3 regions of the Paraglaciecola sp. L3A3 genome follow, and region 3 is predicted to be linked to each of the others. Evidence: predicted binding sites of a transcription regulator. Region 3 holds the regulator's gene; each other region holds the start of a gene.
The links. Region 3 encodes sigma-54, which starts transcription at its own class of promoters, with help from an activator protein. Its sites were predicted from a motif close to GTTGGCACGNNNNTNGNNT; they were not measured.

Region 1 (5,703 bases), 220 kb from region 3:
TTAAATATTATTCCGATTATCGTTTTAACAGAAAAAAATTCAGTTAATGAACAACTTGTTGCCTTAGAATTGGGGGCTTTAGATTGTATGGCTAAACCCGCCAATCCATTTATTTTACACGCTAAAGTAGTGAACTACATGAAACTGATGAAAAGCGTCAAAGAGCTTGAATTGGTTTCATCCACAGACGGCTTAACTGGCTTATCGAACAAAATGCAACTAGACACTATGTTAACCAGTGAATGGTACCGTATGAAAAGAAGCCAGAACCCTTTATCAGCGTTAATGATAGATGTTGATTATTTTAAACCTTACAACGATAAATATGGTCATTTGCAGGGAGATGAAGCACTAAAAGCAGTAGCAGATGTGATCAAAAAAGTAGCAACACGAAACTCAGATTTTGCTGCTCGTTTTGGGGGTGAAGAATTTGTTATCCTATTACCCAGTACCGATGCTAAAGGCGCTGAAAAGGTAGCCAAAGATGTAATTAAAGAAGTGCTAGCTTTACAAATCCCTAGTGCTAATCATAACTCCCGACATCTAACCGTAAGTGTTGGTATCAGCAGTTTTGAGCCTCTCAGCGAAGAGCAACAAGACATGAGTCCTAATAGTTTACTGGAACAAGCTGACACAAATTTATATGCAGCCAAACAAGCTGGACGAAATAGATTTTACGCCTAAAAGAGCTCAACTTCGGTAACATCCGATTCGTGGCAAAGCCATAGTGTATTACCAAATTTATCAAGATTTGAAAGATACACTTTATCTACATCTCCTAATACTTTTTTAAGTGTCAATTTAATTTCAAAATCCTTTACGCCCGACAAATTAAAAAATTCAATTCGAAAGGGCTTCACATAAGTTTTTACCAATAAATGTGTGCCATCTGATGAAAAAGATCCCGCCCCTTTATTCAAATCATTAATGACTATAACTTCACCTTTTGTTAATTCAAAAAGTTGCGAACAGTCATTGTGAAATGGTCTAAATTTCCAGTTGTATTGATTAACATGAAAGAGGATTTTGTCTTGGTATCCAATATCACAACATTCAAAATTTATACTCTGATTTTTAGCCGGTATTACAAAAAAGAAAGGTTCATAACTTGCGACTTTTGGACCTATTTTTAATCTAGCGAGTATCTTACCCCTGGACTTGTAAAAATAATCTTCAAGCAAAACTAATAGGTCATTTTCATCATTCACCACTACAGCTTTTAACGGCCCAGTTTGTCGTCCTTGTTTATCTAATGGAGGCATGTTTTTAATTACATACTCTACAAATTCGCTATTATCAAAAGAGTATTTAACCACTACATTATCGAAAACACAGCCAAAACCCTTGTCAGTCTTAAATAATGCCGTTCTGTGATAAATATCAGAGCCTTTTAATTTAGGAATTTCATAGTCTAGGATTTGATACTGCCCATTCTGCATTACCACTAGCTTATTTTCAAAGTTATGATTAACACCAACGCCGACACATTTATCGCCAGATAGAGCAAGTATGTTAAGCATACCAATTGGCAATTTATACTGCTGAACAATTTTAGTTTTCATTGTCGTCCCTGAAAAAGTAACCAGCTTTAGTGCTTAGTCATCTTTTGAATTATGCTTCTTAGCCATTATTATTCCAGCCACGAAGATAACAAAAATCACTAGCCCAGCCATTATCAAAATGTTTATTATTGAACTCATAGAACCTCCAAATTTAAAATATATTAAGTTTCTTTTACTTGGGACTCACTATTCGTTTTATCTACAGGTTGTAACATAGCGTTTAGTTTTTCGCCACCTTTGGCGGCAAAGTCTAAGGTACGTATTGGGAACGGGATCAGTATATCTGCTTCAGCTAAAGCTTGTTTAACAGTAATCACTGCATCATGCCTAGCTTGCATAAAGCCCGGTTCGCCTGGGTAATCAATCCAAAACCAGACTAATAAATTGATACTACTATCAGCAAAACTTTCAGCAAAAACTGCGGTTTCTTCTTTTTTAATCACAAAATCACATTGGTTAATTGCCTCAACGATCACATCAGCGGCCTTTTGAGGGTCGTCGGCATAAGAAATACCTACGGGAACCTCTACACGTCTAATATGAGTAGTGGTGAAGTTAGTCAAAATGTTTCTAAATAAAATTTTGTTCGGCACTATTTCTAGCTGACCAAAAAATGTTTCAACCAAAGTGTTACGGAGATTAATGGTTTTAACGGTACCAAACACCTTGTCGGTTTTAATCACATCACCTATCTGAAATGGCTTCCTGATCCCCATTGCAATACCTGCAATGAAGTTTTCGGTCATATCTTGAAACGCAAAACCTATGGCTAAGCCAACAATACCAGCACCCGCCAATAACGATGTAACTGTGCCAGACAAACCTAAAAAATCTAATGCAACAAAAAGACCTGCAGCTAAGATACAAACCCTAACAATAGATGCCAAAAGTGAAGCAATTTGTTTTGAATCTAAGGTTTTACGGAAAATTTGACCGGCAGTTTTAGCAACAAACCTAGCGATAATTGAAAACACTATAATAATGACAATTGCCACCACAAAATTTGGCAAATGTTTAATACTGGCCTCTAACCAAGTTTGTAACTTCTCATCAATTAAACTTAAGAATTTGTCTAATTTAATTATCTCCATGCCAGATCCTTATACAATCACTTCTATCTAAAGTAAGCGTCTACTTGCATTCTCTATTAACAGCACACCAGCCAAGTGCTGTGAACACTTGGCTGGTATTCCTACTATTCAGCTTTCATCTCTTTTTGATATTCAGCAGCCAACTCAATTTTTTGCGTTGGACTTAACACCTTACCGGCTTGTTGGAAAAACTCTCGCTCTTCTTCATCTATGTGATGTAGCACTTTATGTTGTAAAGCCTTCATGGTTTTTAACCATTCTGGTGCGGTCATTGCCGTTTGTTCTAAATCTTCTACTAATTCGTCTATTTCATGATGTTCAGCTATACCATGTCGGGTCAGTTGAACAGTATTGTCTGACTTGAGTAATGGTGCATAAAAATATCTTTCTTCAGCCGTGGCATGATCAGCAAGTTGTATTTTTAACTCAGCGAAAAAATCTCGACGGCTAGCTGAATCACCCGATGTATCCACTAAAATCTTCATTAAAAATCTTTGTTTGTCATGGTCGCTACGAAGAGCAGTGAAAATATCCATACTTAACCTCTTTAGTAAATGAATTCCATAGACTTAAAGCCAGTTATGTACCAGATTGATAAAAACCATGTAAGTAATTGTTTTAAAGCTTAAAAATGAAATTAGATGATTATTAGAAAAAGCTCATTCATTGCTTGCATGAAATAATTACAGAGCAAATTGTATTCTTTGCCCAGTACAATTAAGACCTCGACTGACTGCTTTTTATACCGACTGTAATAACGTCGCAACTTAAGATGAAATTTTTACAATAATATAAGTAATGATTACATGGATAGCAGTTCCCCAACCCCAGAAAAAAAATAAAACCGATAAATATCAACAACTTAAAAACTGGCATTCAACTGGCATTAGGTTCTGTGAACTTTAAACAGGAGAAACAATATGAAACGTACAACCCTTTCACTATTAATCGCCACTGTTATTAGTACAGCATCTTTTACAGCTAATGCTGAGAACACTTGGAAAGAAGGCGCCAAAGACGCATGGATTGACGGCAAAGCCGAATCAACTTTGTTATTTAATGGCAACTTAAATTCGTTTGATATCAATACTGATGTACAAAATGGCACAGTTATTCTAACCGGTAAAGTTGACACCTCAGTCGACAAAGCTCTTGCCGAAGAATTAGTTTCTTCGTTAGACGGAGTAACAGATGTAGATAACAAGCTGACAATCGTCTCTGAGCAAACAGATAACCAAGACAGCGAAATGATGCAAGATCTGAAAGACTCAAAAGTAGAAACAGTAGTAAAAACTAGATTACTGTTTGAATCAGAAGTCAGTGGTTTAGATATTGAAGTAGAAGTAAATGATGGTGTAGTGACCCTAGCAGGCTATGTAACCAACGACTCAGAACGTCAACTTGCTATTGCCATAGCTAAAAACACAGACGATGTAGAAAGAGTCATCGATGAATTAACGCTAGAAAGTTAATATTTATTTATCTAGATTTATCCCAGCCCCTCTCCAAAGGGGCTTTTTTTTTGCCATTATTAAAGCTGCATGGAGCATTATATAACCACGAGATTCGAGCTTAAAAGCAAAAGAATTGGTCACAGAGTAAACCTAGAAGCAGAATACAACAGCGTGATGCAAAATTGCTATTGGTTAGCCCACTGCACGCTATTTTCGTCTTTTGCTGCAGCTTTAAGCATATCGATTAAAGGTAAAGCACGTTTATGTAGACTCACCAAAGGAGCGTCTTCGTTATCATCTGTAGACTCATCTGCTTCGGGTTGTTGCTGAGCTACACCGAGCGCTGCTTCTAGGCTCGCCAATGCAGCTGGAATATCTTCAGCCCTTATCGCACTAGGAACAGTACCGCTATGGCCCAGCATTTTCAGCAATTGTACTGCTACATCACCAAACATAGTAATGTTGGCACTGGCCGGACTAGAAAAAATAACTAACATAATGATTTAGCTCTTAAGGGTTGCTCAATAAATGTAAGGTAAGTGTACGCCTATACAACATACTTTACTGCAACAACATTAAGTCCTCTTTAATGAAGGCCCTAGGTATTTTTTATGGGTAATTTGATCGAAAACATTCGCTCTGGCCTTGTGCCCTAACACAACAACCCATACCATATCTCTATCTGGCAAAGTTAGTGACTGTTAACAACGTTAATGTAACAAGCCACTGCAAATATAAATAACCAGCGGATCCAAGCGATAAAATCAAATGGACGAAGCAAAGTAAAACGAGGTTACATGCGCATAATTTATGGAATAGTCATAGTCTCGATTTGTATTGCCTCCTTCATCGGTATACAAAAATGGCGAGGCCCTATTTTGCCGGCTATTAACGTTGAAATGTTACCTCTTGAACTACGTATTGTTGCCAGTGGCGAAGTGCGTTATCAATCATTAGCCCGTATTGGTAGTGAAATTACCGGTACCGTATTAGCTCGCCATGTACGAGAAGGTGATCAGGTCAACAAAGGGGATTTACTCATTGAGCTTAACCCCAAAGAACTACAATCACGCCTAGCGCAAGCACAAACCTTACTGCAACAATTACAAAATAATAGTCGCCCGCAAGCTGAGGCAGCTTTAGTTGAGGCCCGCGATAATTTACAGCAGGCTAGTCGCGAAGCCAAGCGTAGAAAATCACTAGCCGACCAAGGTTTAGTGCCTATTGAACAAGTTGAACAGGCTCAGAGGTTGGAGCAGAGTGCTCAAAACGCCTTGACCCGTGCAAAACTAGCTACTCAAGCCTTAGCGGCGGGCAACAGCGAAGAACGTTTATTACAGCAACGTATTGCCAGTGCCGAAGCCGAGCTTGCAAAAACACAGCTTTATGCCCCATTTAACGGTCGGGTACAAACCCGTAATGTTGAACCTGGCGATCTTGTACAACCTGGAAAAACCTTACTCGAAATTGCTCGCAGTGATTGCTCAGATTGTAATAGCCAAACTAACGACAGCTTAGAAGTTGTGATCGCACTTGATGAGAAAAACTTTGCCCCAGTGCGTTTAAATCAACAGGTGCAATTAATCGCCGATGCGT
Region 2 (5,703 bases), 490 kb from region 3:
AAATTGTTTGTCTCTATCGTACCAACGTTGAAAGTTGTCTTTATCAAAATCAGGAAAGGCAACTGTGTATCCACCGACTTGAATATCATCGTTTTCAGCTATCTTACGGATTTCATTTTTGGTGGTATTGTGAAATTTAAATGCCGTGGCTGGCTCCACATATTTAGGATCACTGGGATCTCGAACCGTGGTTAAGTCATACAAAGGTTCGTTCATGATTTCGAAATATTTAGGTTTAGCCTCCCAAGATTCACTGTCATTATTCTTGAAGAACTTAGACAAATACTGGCCCATGTAATGTCCGGTTGCTGTACCTAAAGGCTCTTCATCAGTATCCGCTTGAGAAAATGCCCAAGGATCACCAGCTAATGGATTGATTGGTGTACCTTCTGGCCAATAAGGATGTTGTTGTCCACCTTGGATCATATCCAATGAACGAGCCTGTATTTCAGGAAGTCGAGCATCAGCATACTTCTTGGCACTACTATTTGCGTAAGTCCAACGGAAATTGCCACCAACAGTGGTTGCCGAAGCTTCATCCACAAAACCTGATTTAGTGGGGTCTTCACTTACATTTCTTAACGCCCAACCGATTGAACCTGTTACACGACCAAAATAAACATCATTATCAGTCACAAAATTAACCATTAAATTGGGATCGTCATTAGGCGCATTTTGAGTATGACCATCATTTTCACCCCAGTCATTCTCGCTCGAACTGGAATGAATAGTAATAAACTTTTGACGATCGAACGTATCGATACCGCCTACACTATGCTTAGTGTCAAAATTGATATCCACCTGTTTACCCATGGGAGTGGGGTCTGGATCCGGGGCAGGAGTCGGGTCTGGATCAGGCGCTAGGCTGGGATTCTCAGAGGGTGTTGAATCACTGCCCCCTCCTCCACAAGCACTAATAGCTACACCTAGGCTGACAGCTAGGACAACAGACAGCAAAGATTTATTGCTTAAAACATTCATTAAGTCACCTCTTTCGGCCCCGAAAAACAAGTCAATTGCTTACGCTTGTTGAGTCGTGCCATTATTGTTTTGGATAAAAGTTACACAAAGATAACATTAACAACAACATTGTTAACAAAAAACATGTAGACAATATTAATGCGATTTCCTAAGAAAGAAAAATACCAAGCAAAACAGTTGAAAGTGATGGCAGCCAATTTTCTTATGCCCTAGAAGCAAATCCATGCATAATAAAGTTCATTATTTCAATAACACACTTTGGAATTATGATGGCTTTGTTGATATGTGGCATATTGAAGATCAAGACCTAAGACCAATGCGCATTGATAAAGGTACACTCAGCGAGAGTTTACATGCGCTTAATTAAGGCGCTTGAATGAATCTTTTTATTAAAAAATAGCCAGCGCTCTTTTGAGTTCGAGCAACACAGAGCAAGCGCATTTAAATTTAGCCTTTACTGCCAACAGTTAACGAGCACTAGCCCCATAGAGTTTTTAAACTACTGTCATTTAGAACATGCTGCCTATATGCTTAAAAGCCAAAAAGAGTTATCTACTACACGGGTCACTTTCGATTTAGGGTTTTCTAATAGTTAACCTGAGCTTCGGGATAAGCCGAGTTCAGGTTAATTGATTCTGCTTTACGGTGCGCTGTCTACCTTAATATTTGCCATTCAAAGGACCAACCAAATAACCACTACCAATAGTGTGATAGCGATACTTGTGTGTAGTTTATATTTTTTAAATAATGCTTCTGCTTGATTACCTACTATTAGCACTAACAAAGCCAAGCCAAAATAACGCACAGATCGAGCGATGAATGTAGCTAATATAAACATACCAAAGGAGTACTTAGCCGCTCCCGCAGCTAACATGGCTATTTGAAAAGGTATAGGTAAAAGGCCAATAGACAACACATACAGAAAGCCCTTATCTTGCATTTGGCTGGTGACTTGCTCTAATTGCTGCGGGTCAGAAAACCAACTGGCAATTTGTTCGGTAAATTTTTCAAATAGAAAATAACCTAGCGAATAACCCACTATCGCACCAAGAATACAACCTACTGTTGCCCAAAATGCTAATAGCCACATTTTCTTGCGCCGGGCTTGCATTAGTGGAATTAACATTGTTTCTAAAGGGATCGGCACAATTATCGATTCTAGAAATGAGCTAATAAATAGCACTGCATATAACTTGGGCGAATCGATAAGTTCTTTCGTTTTTGTTTGTAAATAATTGATCATACGAACCTTACAGCTGCTTAGACTGTCATTAAGCTAACTGAGACTTTGGGGTGAGATCCCCAAAGTCTTGGCATATTTAAGCTGCAAACACTTAGCAGCGCTAGCAAGCTAAATGATTGGCCAGTTAGATGCTTGGCTGGCTTAGCCCATCGAAAGCTCGTTGAGCCTCTTCTTTACTCATGCCGTATTTTTCTTGCATTTTACCGTAAAATTTATCGAATTTTCCTTCTATCTGAGTAATCTCATCATTGCTTAACTCTCCCCACTTTTCTTGGATTGAGCCGCTCAACTGATGCCATTTTCCTTTTGCAATTTCTTTATTCATCATAATTCCTCTTAGATATATTAGTGAGATTTACAGCACCTTCGGTCTATTCACTCTAGACTTGTGATGCTCCTAATTGATACTGCATCTAAGCTAAAGCCATTCCCATGCCAACATATAAACAACTGATAAATAAGGATTTTATTAAAAACAATATGAATAGTGAAGAACTTAGTCTGTAGTTTTTACAGACTGACATGCAATTTATACCGTCCTTTAAAGTCATCTTAAAAGTTTTATCAAGAATGAGGATGTATACCCTTTTACACATCGTCATTGCAGGAATTTAGGCCGCCCTCATTCTTTTATGTGTTTCTTTAACACTGGCTTTTGCTGCCACAAGCTGCTTTATTTGAATCCACTCTACTTTTCTTTGCCTAGTCTGCTTTCGATAATATTGATAACTAGCTAACTGTAATTAGTAACTTAAATTTTGCGCTAGTTAGACTAAAATAGCGGCTTAGTTAAGGTTTAACCCTTTATCGATTTTTCTTTCTCGGTATTAGCAACTACCTACAAACACGCCATTATTTAGAAGTATTTTACTTATGTCAGAAGAAACTACAGCAGCTCAGAAAAAAGGCTTATGGGGTATGAGCCGACCTATGTTGGTCGAGCAGAGCCTACAATTTAGTGTGCCACTATTAGACACTTTTTTCCTCAGTCGAATTAGTGACTCGGCGGCATCTGCCGCTGGGGCAATGGCACCTGTTTTGTTTTTTTGCGGCAATATGTTGTGGGCCACTATTTTTGCTGGGGCAGCAGTAGCAAGTCAGCGCTTAGGGGCAGGCAATCTCGCTCGTACCAATGCCACTATCGGCACTTACGCTGTTTGGGCATTGTGCAGCAGTTTATTACTTACCGCTTTATTGTCTTGGGCGACTCCCTATATAACCGAATTAATGGGTCTACCGGGGCAAATACAAAAAAACGCCAATATTTATATGAGTATTATGTGTTGGTTGATGGTGGTGTGGGCGTTTAAAGGTATTTTTCAATCAGTACTTAATCTGTATGGAAAACCACAATGGAATATGTACGCCAATATTGTCTACTTTGTGGCAAATGTTACTGGCAATGCCATTGTCATATTTGGCTTGTTGGGGTTCCCCAAAATGGGCATCGAAGGTGTCGCTTGGGCTAGTGTAGTGGGTTCTTCTATGGGAGTAATTGTCAGTGGCTTGGCGGTATTCTTACGTTTAAAACTAGAATTGCATTGGCTGAATATAAAACAAGAATTTAAAAACGCCTCAAAAAACATAGGTCGTATCGCTGTACCTAATTTAATTGAACCCCTGTCTTTTGATATCAATATGATAGTGCTAAACGGCATGGCAGCCAGTTTAGGCGCTGCAGCTCTTGCGGCCAAAGTGTATACCTTCAATACTTTTATGCTGGGTTTAATAACCAGTGTCGCTTTACGCATGGCTACCGAAGTATTGATTTGTCAAAAAGTCGGAGCCCATCAATACGACCAAGCCATACAACAAATGAAACAAAGTTTAAAAGTCGCCCTTTGGGGCTCTGGCGCAGTGGTGGTTATTCTTTTCGCGTTACATCAACCAATCATGAATATGTATTCCGACAATGAAGTAGTTCTTGGCGCGGCAATGTGGATGTTTTTACTGGCGGCACTTTCAGAGCCGCCTCGTACCATAAATATCATGGTGGGAGGAGTATTAAGAGCCACAGGTGATGGCTATTTAATTTCGATTGTGGGTCCATTATTTACTTGGTTAGTTGCTCTGCCTGTTGCTTATTTTATGGCATTTACATTAGGCTGGGGAATATACGGCATTATGGCTTCTGCAATATTAGACGAAACAGTTCGGGCTGTTTTCTATTTGTATAGGTGGCGACAAGGCCATTGGCAAAATTCCCATGTCAGTGCGCGAGAACAACGTAAAGCAGAACAACTGGCCAGTCAAACAAAATAGCTTCATGTTTCAATCGACTATAAATGGCAAAGAGTTGTAAAGAAATAAATTAGGTAGAACTAATACTTTAGTAGATGCTTGTTTCTATCAAATCTATTCTAATGTTATTGTATACAAACATGAGAAAATTTTAACCTCACCATTACTAGGTTATATTAAGAATAAATGACTGTTAGCACTGAAGAAATAGCAATAAAAACTGATAGTAAATTTTTACTATATCAAGATTTATTGGGCGGTCTATTAATTAGCTTAGTCGCAAGTGCAGGTATGGCATTTGGTTTTCAACAGCCGAATTCAAACAACGATAAACTATATTGGTTTATTGTCATGGTACTTATTTTATTAACAAGATTTGTCGACTGGTTATATTGGCAAAGAACAAAACGCCTAGCAGGAAAAGAAAATCAATCAGTTGATCTCCTCAGGTTCAGAGCCGGATGTATAGCTACTGCACTAGTATGGTCCTTTTATGGTGTGTATTTCTTTGCACAAATGTCATTAATTGAATTCTCGACCACTATTATTATTCTCTCCTCTATGGCAGGAGGTGCAAGTACCGTGCTCTCTGCCGATAAAATCATGTCAATTAGCTATTCAACTATTTTATTACTGCCTATATCCCTAGTGGGTTTAACGTCTGAGTATAGCCATCATTATGTTTTGGGAATGTTAGGTCTTAGTTTCGCTGGGGTCATGGTTATTTCTGGTTTGAAGTCAGCAAAGTTCACCTTGCAGGCCATTAAAACCAAACACCACAACGATCAATTAATTAGCCATAAAGACGAGCTATTAAATGAAATACACCAACAGAATGAGATGCTAGAAGAAACCGTCAACCTTCGCACTAAAGAAGTCATTAGAGCCTCAAATGTTGACCCTTTAACCAACCTAGCCAATCGTAAAGCTTTCTCTAATACTCTCAAAGAACTGATCGACAAGACGGAAACCTTACAACAAAATATTGCCATACTATTTATAGACTTAGATGGGTTTAAAGCAATTAATGATCAAAATGGTCATGCCACTGGCGACATAGTTCTGGCTAGAGTTGCTCAACGTCTAACCAAAGCAACCACGGGTAAATATCATGTTTGTAGATGGGGAGGCGATGAATTTGTCATTGCTATGGTAGATATTAATATTACCGAAGCAAAATTATTTGCCACAGAATTAATCACTGAAATAAAACGCCCTGTTGAATTAAATATTAATTC
Region 3 (5,703 bases):
TAAACCTGCAGCCACCATATTAATCATCATGGCGAAAGCAATGACAGCACCTAACATAAAATCTTGTTTCCATAAGGCAATTACAGTGGCAATTAACACCGACCAAATGATGCCATTTAAGATACCAATGGCTAATTCTTTACTAATTAACCATCTCGCATTACGAGCCGTTACATGACCTAAAGCCATACCGCGTATCACTAAAGTGAGGGTCTGATTACCGGCGGCACCGCCCATACTAGGTACGATTGTATTAAGGATTGCTAATACTGCTAATTCACTTAGTGTTGTTTCAAATAAATCGCTGACTGCTGCAGCCATTAGTGCAGTAAATAAGTTGACGCCTAACCATAAACTACGTCGCTGAGTACTTTTAACTACGGGGGCAAAGGTGTCTTCTTCGTCATCTAAACCGGCCATACTCATCATGGAGTGTTCGGCGTCTTCACGGATAATATCAACCACATCATCTATGGTGATCCGGCCTAACAAGTGATTATTTTTGTCGACTACTGGTGCTGATAACCAATTATATCGTTCAAATAAATTGGCTACTTCACCATCTTCCATGTCTACGGGAATTGAAATCGAGTCTTTAATTAAAGATTCAACGGGGGTGTCAGGAGCGGCCGTGATTAATCTAGTAATGGCCACACCACCCATTAATTTATCTTCACTGTCTACTACATACAAAGTATCTGTATGTTCAGGCATATCACCTTTTAGCCGTAGATAACGCAGAATTACGTCAACATTAATTTTATGACGAAGGGTAATGGTATCTGTATTCATGATGAAACCAGCGGTTTCCTCACCATAAGATAAGCCTAATTCGGCTCTTTGCCTGTCCTGTTCGTCCATGGTTGCCAGTAAATCCTGAGAAACTGATTCGGGTAGAGTGCTGAGTGTTTCCACCAAATCATCAGTGTCCATCTCTTCGAGGGCGTCTGTGATTTTCTCCGGCAACATTGTATCTATGATGCCATTACGGACATCTTCAGATAATTCTTCTAATACATCACTATATAAATCAGGTTCAATTAGTGGCCATAAAATTAAACGACTACGGCTACGACTTGATTCCAAAAGCAAAGCAATGTCACAAGGCTGCAGTTGTTGCAGCATGTCTTTTACTAGCCCTGTATTATCATCTGCTAGTGCATCATCGATAGCATGAAGTTGGCTTTTTGTGCTTTTAGTTTTGAAGGTCTCTGGCATGAATTACAAATATTTACCCAATTAATAGAAAGATGAAATGATGATAGCGCATTGGATACACGCCCATAGTTTAATCGATAGTCGGCTGTAGGTCAGTACAAATTTTCTGAAGTTTTTGTTAAAAAGCAAAAGTATGCGCAGCTTATAAGTGACGAAGTCATGCTTGGTGTGCGAAGCACATTAAAGATTCTTATTCTTCCTCATTAAACTTATCAACAATCAGGCTTTCTACCGCGTCCAAGGCTGCTTGGGCATCTTTGCCTTCACTGACGACTTTAACTTCTTCACCTTGGTGGCTTTCTAACATCATTAGGCCTAACACACTATTGGCAGAGGCTTGTTTATCGCCTTGATATAAGGTGATTTCAGCATCAAATTGAGTGGTTAATTTTACTAATTGTGTTGCTGCTCGGGCGTGCAACCCTAGCTTATTGACAATAAGCAGTGTTTTTTCAATCCTTGGCATAGTTTACCTATTTAGTTCGCGGTGGCGAATTTGTACATCTGGATGTGAGTCACTAAACGTTTTAGCTAGGATTTCGGTGACATAGACAGATCTATGTTGGCCGCCTGTACAGCCTATTGCTATGGTCACGTAACTACGATTGTTTCTTTCTAAGTGGGGTAACCAAGTAGAAATTAAATTTTGAATTTGCCAAATAAATTTAGTCACTATAGGTTGTGAACCTAAGAATATTTGTACAGGACTGTCGAGACCTGTTAATTGTTTGAGATCTGGCTCCCAGTGCGGGTTAGGTAAAAAGCGGGCGTCAAATACGTAATCTGCGTCTTTGGGAATGCCATATTTAAAACCAAATGATTCAAACACTAATACTAATCTAGAACTTTTTTTACCCAAAATCCTTTCACGTACTATTTCAGCTAATTGGTGAACTGATAACTGATCGGTATCTAAATAAAGGTCAGCCCGTTCGGCAATAGGGGCTAATAATTTACTTTCAGCTTGGATCGCATCAGACAACGATTTATTTTGTTTAGACAGTGGGTGTAAACGTCTAGTTTCACTAAAACGTTTAATCAAAATATCATCACTGGCATCTAGATAAAGTATGGTTAGATTCCATGTAGAAGGTAAATAATCGAGAATTTCCACTAGCTCGTTAGTGTCTTTCGGTAAGTTTCTTACGTCGATACTTACTGCCACTTGATCGTATTCATCTACCACTGTGTGGGTCAGAGTGGGCAACAAGTTAACTGGGATATTGTCTACACAATAGTAACCGAGATCTTCCAATGCTCGTAATACTACAGATTTACCTGAGCCTGATCGTCCGCTGATAATGATGAGTTTCATTTAGCTCATAACCTCAAATAGTTCTTGATTAGTTTTTGCACTGCGAATTCTATGTAATGTATCTTTGTTCGTTAATTTTTGGGCAATCGCAGATAAAGTACCTAAGTGTTCGGATGCTTTTTCTTCTGGCACTAAAATAGCAATAAAAATATCTACAGGTTGATTGTCAATAGCATCATAGGGAATAGGTGTTTCACTGGTGACCACTATGGCTAAGACATTTTCTAGATCTTTTAATCTACCATGGGGGAGGGCGATACCATTGCCAATCCCAGTGCTACCCATTTTTTCTCTGCCGGTTAAACTGGCCAGTATGGTTGCTTGATCTATGTTGCTAATCACTTGAGACGCCGTTTGGCTAATGAGTTCAAGTACTCTTTTTTTACTAGTGCCCTGAACTGCACATAAAGTGCAGTCAGGGTGAAGAATGTCTTTAATTTCCATTATGGGATTCTATAGTTAATGGCGTTTGACTTTTTCCTTATGCCTAATCACTTGTCTATCAAGTTTATCGATTAAGCCATCTATTGCTGCATACATATCTGCATGCTCAGATGTTGCGAACACCTCCGTTCCACTGAGGTGTAATGTAGCTTCGGCTTTTTGACTAAGCTTTTCTACATTTAAAATTACGTGCACATTGTTGATATGATCAAAATGTCGTTCTAACTTGGTGAATTTAGTGTCGACATAGTCTCTCAAAGAATCTGTAATATCTACATGATGACCAGTAAGGTTAATTTGCATATCGCCTCTTCCTTCTAAAATTCGCCTATAATAGGCTCTTACGTTGGTTAGACGGGGGTATCAATAATGATTCCCGGTATTTTGCTATTGTTCGCCTGGCCACTTGTATACCTTGGTCGGCCAACAATTGTGCAATTTTGCTGTCGCTTAAAGGTTTACTTGGCTTTTCAGCTGCGACCAGCTTTTTGATCAACGCTCTAATGGCTGTTGATGAACATTCTCCGCCCGCATCTGTTGCTACATGGCTTGAGAAAAAATATTTAAGTTCAAAAATACCTCTAGGTGTATGCATATACTTTTGCGTGGTTACTCGTGAAATAGTCGATTCGTGCATGTCCACCATTTCTGCCACATCATTTAACACCATAGGTTTCATCATTTCGGGACCGTGTTCAAAAAATCCCATTTGTTGTTGTACTATACAATTAGATACTTTTAATAAGGTTTCGTTCCGACTCTCAACACTTTTAATAAACCATTTGGCTTCTTGTAAATGAGAACGAATAAATTGGCTATCAGAACTGTTTTTGACACTTTTACTCATGGCTGCATATTGCTGATTTACGTTCAGCTTTGGCAAACTGTCTGGGTTAAGTTCAACGGCCCAGCGACCATTTTTTTTGCTTACCGATACATCTGGAATAACGTATTCTGGTTCTCCAGTAACGATAGCCGTACCCGGACGAGGGTTGAGCGTTTGTAGTAAACGCATGGCTTCTCGTAACTCTTCTTCTTTTAGACGAGTTTTACGCATTAAGGTACGATAATCTTTACTACCAATCAGATCACAATAGTCGGTAATTAACATTTTGGCTTCTGCTAGCCATGGAGTTTCAGCTGCAAACTGTTTTAATTGAATCAGTAGGCATTCTTGTGCGCTTCTGGCGCCAGAGCCGATTGGATCGAGCATTTGAATACGTTTAAGTACCACTTCTACTTCATCTAACTCAATTTCTTCATCGTCCATGCTGGCCAATACTTCTTCTGTGCTGATGGTTAAATAACCACCTTCATCAATAGAATCAATAATGGCGATAGCTATGGCTTGATCGTTATCGCTGAAATGGGTCAGGCGCACTTGCCAAAGTAAATGGTCTTGAATATTGTCAGTGGTCTCACCTTGGAAAATTTGGTCGTCATCATGTGACGGGCCAGAACTGCTAACAGGTGAAGGCGCTGGGGCAGATGAAGCACTTAAATATTCATCCCAAGTGCTATCTAATGGTAAGTCTTCTGGAATATCGTTGTTTTGTAAAGCATCGCCTGAGTCAATATTGTCGACATTGACCTCTGAAGCGTCATTTGCGCCATTGGCATCATGATTGGTTTCTAAAGCTTTATCACCAGCACTATCAAATTGCTCGTCTACTTCCAATAGAGGGTTTGAATCAAGTGCCTCTTGGATCTCTGTTTGTAAGTCAAGTGTAGACAGTTGCAGGAGCTTAATCGCTTGCTGCAACTGAGGTGTCATTGTGAGTTGTTGGCTAAATTTTAACTGTAAAGAGGGTTTCATTTACTTCTTATGTTTAATTTATGTTTAATTCGTTGTTGATATCAGCCGAGTCAATTTATGGCTAACTATAGCCTGAATTGCTCACCAAGGTATACATCTCTTACACGTTGATCACTTAAAACTTCTTCTGAGGTACCAGATGCAATGAGTTCACCGTGACTTACTATATAAGCTTTTTCGCATACATCTAAGGTTTCACGTACGTTATGGTCAGTAATTAATACACCTATCCCTCGGTCTCGTAAATGTTGAATTATTTTTTTTATATCATTTACTGAAATAGGGTCGACCCCTGCAAATGGTTCGTCAAGTAGAATAAACTCAGGATCTGCTGCCAGTGCCCGAGCAATTTCTACACGGCGGCGTTCTCCACCAGAAAGGCTCATGCCTAAGCTGTTGCGAATATGGTTAATGTTAAACTCATCCAATAATGAGTCAGCCTGTTGTTCTCTTTGTTCTTTGGATAGCTCTTTGCGAGTTTGCAATATAGCCATTAAATTCTGATAAACAGTGAGCTTTCTAAAAATAGAGGCTTCTTGTGGTAAATAACCGATACCTTGTCGGGCTCGGACATGCATGGGTTGTAAAGTTAAAGCTTGTTGATCAATATATATTTCACCCTTATCAAGGGGGACTAAGCCAACAATCATATAAAAGGTTGTGGTTTTTCCGGCACCATTTGGCCCTAACAAGCCAACAATTTGTCCTGTGGATACCTCTAAGCTGACATCTCTAACAACTTGTCGTGATTTATAAGACTTGGCTAAATGAGAGGCTTTTAATACGGCCATTAAGGTTTTGATCCCTGTTGTTTGACGCTGTTAACTTTGTTTTTAGATTCGGGTTGGAAAATTGTAATAACCCGACCACTTTCTTGATTATTGCCTTGAGCAATGATTTGTTCAAGCTC

Region 1: GQR87_RS20140 (hemerythrin domain-containing protein) is a predicted target of sigma-54. The motif match lies at 3,226-3,244, and genes of this name have one in related genera.
Region 2: GQR87_RS17275 (CsbD family protein) is a predicted target of sigma-54. The motif match lies at 2,646-2,664, and genes of this name have one in related genera.

The regions. Positions count from the first base shown of each region.
Region 1 is NZ_CP047023.1:4,855,069-4,860,771, forward strand. Features, by position in the region: gene GQR87_RS20125 (diguanylate cyclase) at 1-684, shown strand, start outside; gene GQR87_RS20130 (hypothetical protein) at 681-1,562, opposite strand; gene GQR87_RS20135 (mechanosensitive ion channel family protein) at 1,724-2,653, opposite strand; gene GQR87_RS20140 (hemerythrin domain-containing protein) at 2,758-3,189, opposite strand; gene GQR87_RS20145 (BON domain-containing protein) at 3,574-4,125, shown strand; gene GQR87_RS20150 (DUF1840 domain-containing protein) at 4,293-4,604, opposite strand; gene GQR87_RS20155 (efflux RND transporter periplasmic adaptor subunit) at 4,905-5,703, shown strand, end outside.
Region 2 is NZ_CP047023.1:4,145,100-4,150,802, forward strand. Features, by position in the region: gene GQR87_RS17265 (hypothetical protein) at 1-981, opposite strand, end outside; gene GQR87_RS17270 (YqaA family protein) at 1,655-2,224, opposite strand; gene GQR87_RS17275 (CsbD family protein) at 2,349-2,552, opposite strand; gene GQR87_RS17280 (MATE family efflux transporter) at 3,098-4,486, shown strand; gene GQR87_RS17285 (bifunctional diguanylate cyclase/phosphodiesterase) at 4,652-5,703, shown strand, end outside.
Region 3 is NZ_CP047023.1:4,630,820-4,636,522, reverse strand. Features, by position in the region: gene mgtE (magnesium transporter) at 1-1,218, opposite strand, end outside; gene GQR87_RS19145 (HPr family phosphocarrier protein) at 1,409-1,684, opposite strand; gene rapZ (RNase adapter RapZ) at 1,688-2,533, opposite strand; gene ptsN (PTS IIA-like nitrogen regulatory protein PtsN) at 2,534-2,977, opposite strand; gene hpf (ribosome hibernation promoting factor) at 2,993-3,280, opposite strand; gene GQR87_RS19125 (RNA polymerase factor sigma-54) at 3,306-4,793, opposite strand; gene lptB (LPS export ABC transporter ATP-binding protein) at 4,859-5,584, opposite strand; gene lptA (lipopolysaccharide transport periplasmic protein LptA) at 5,584-5,703, opposite strand, start outside.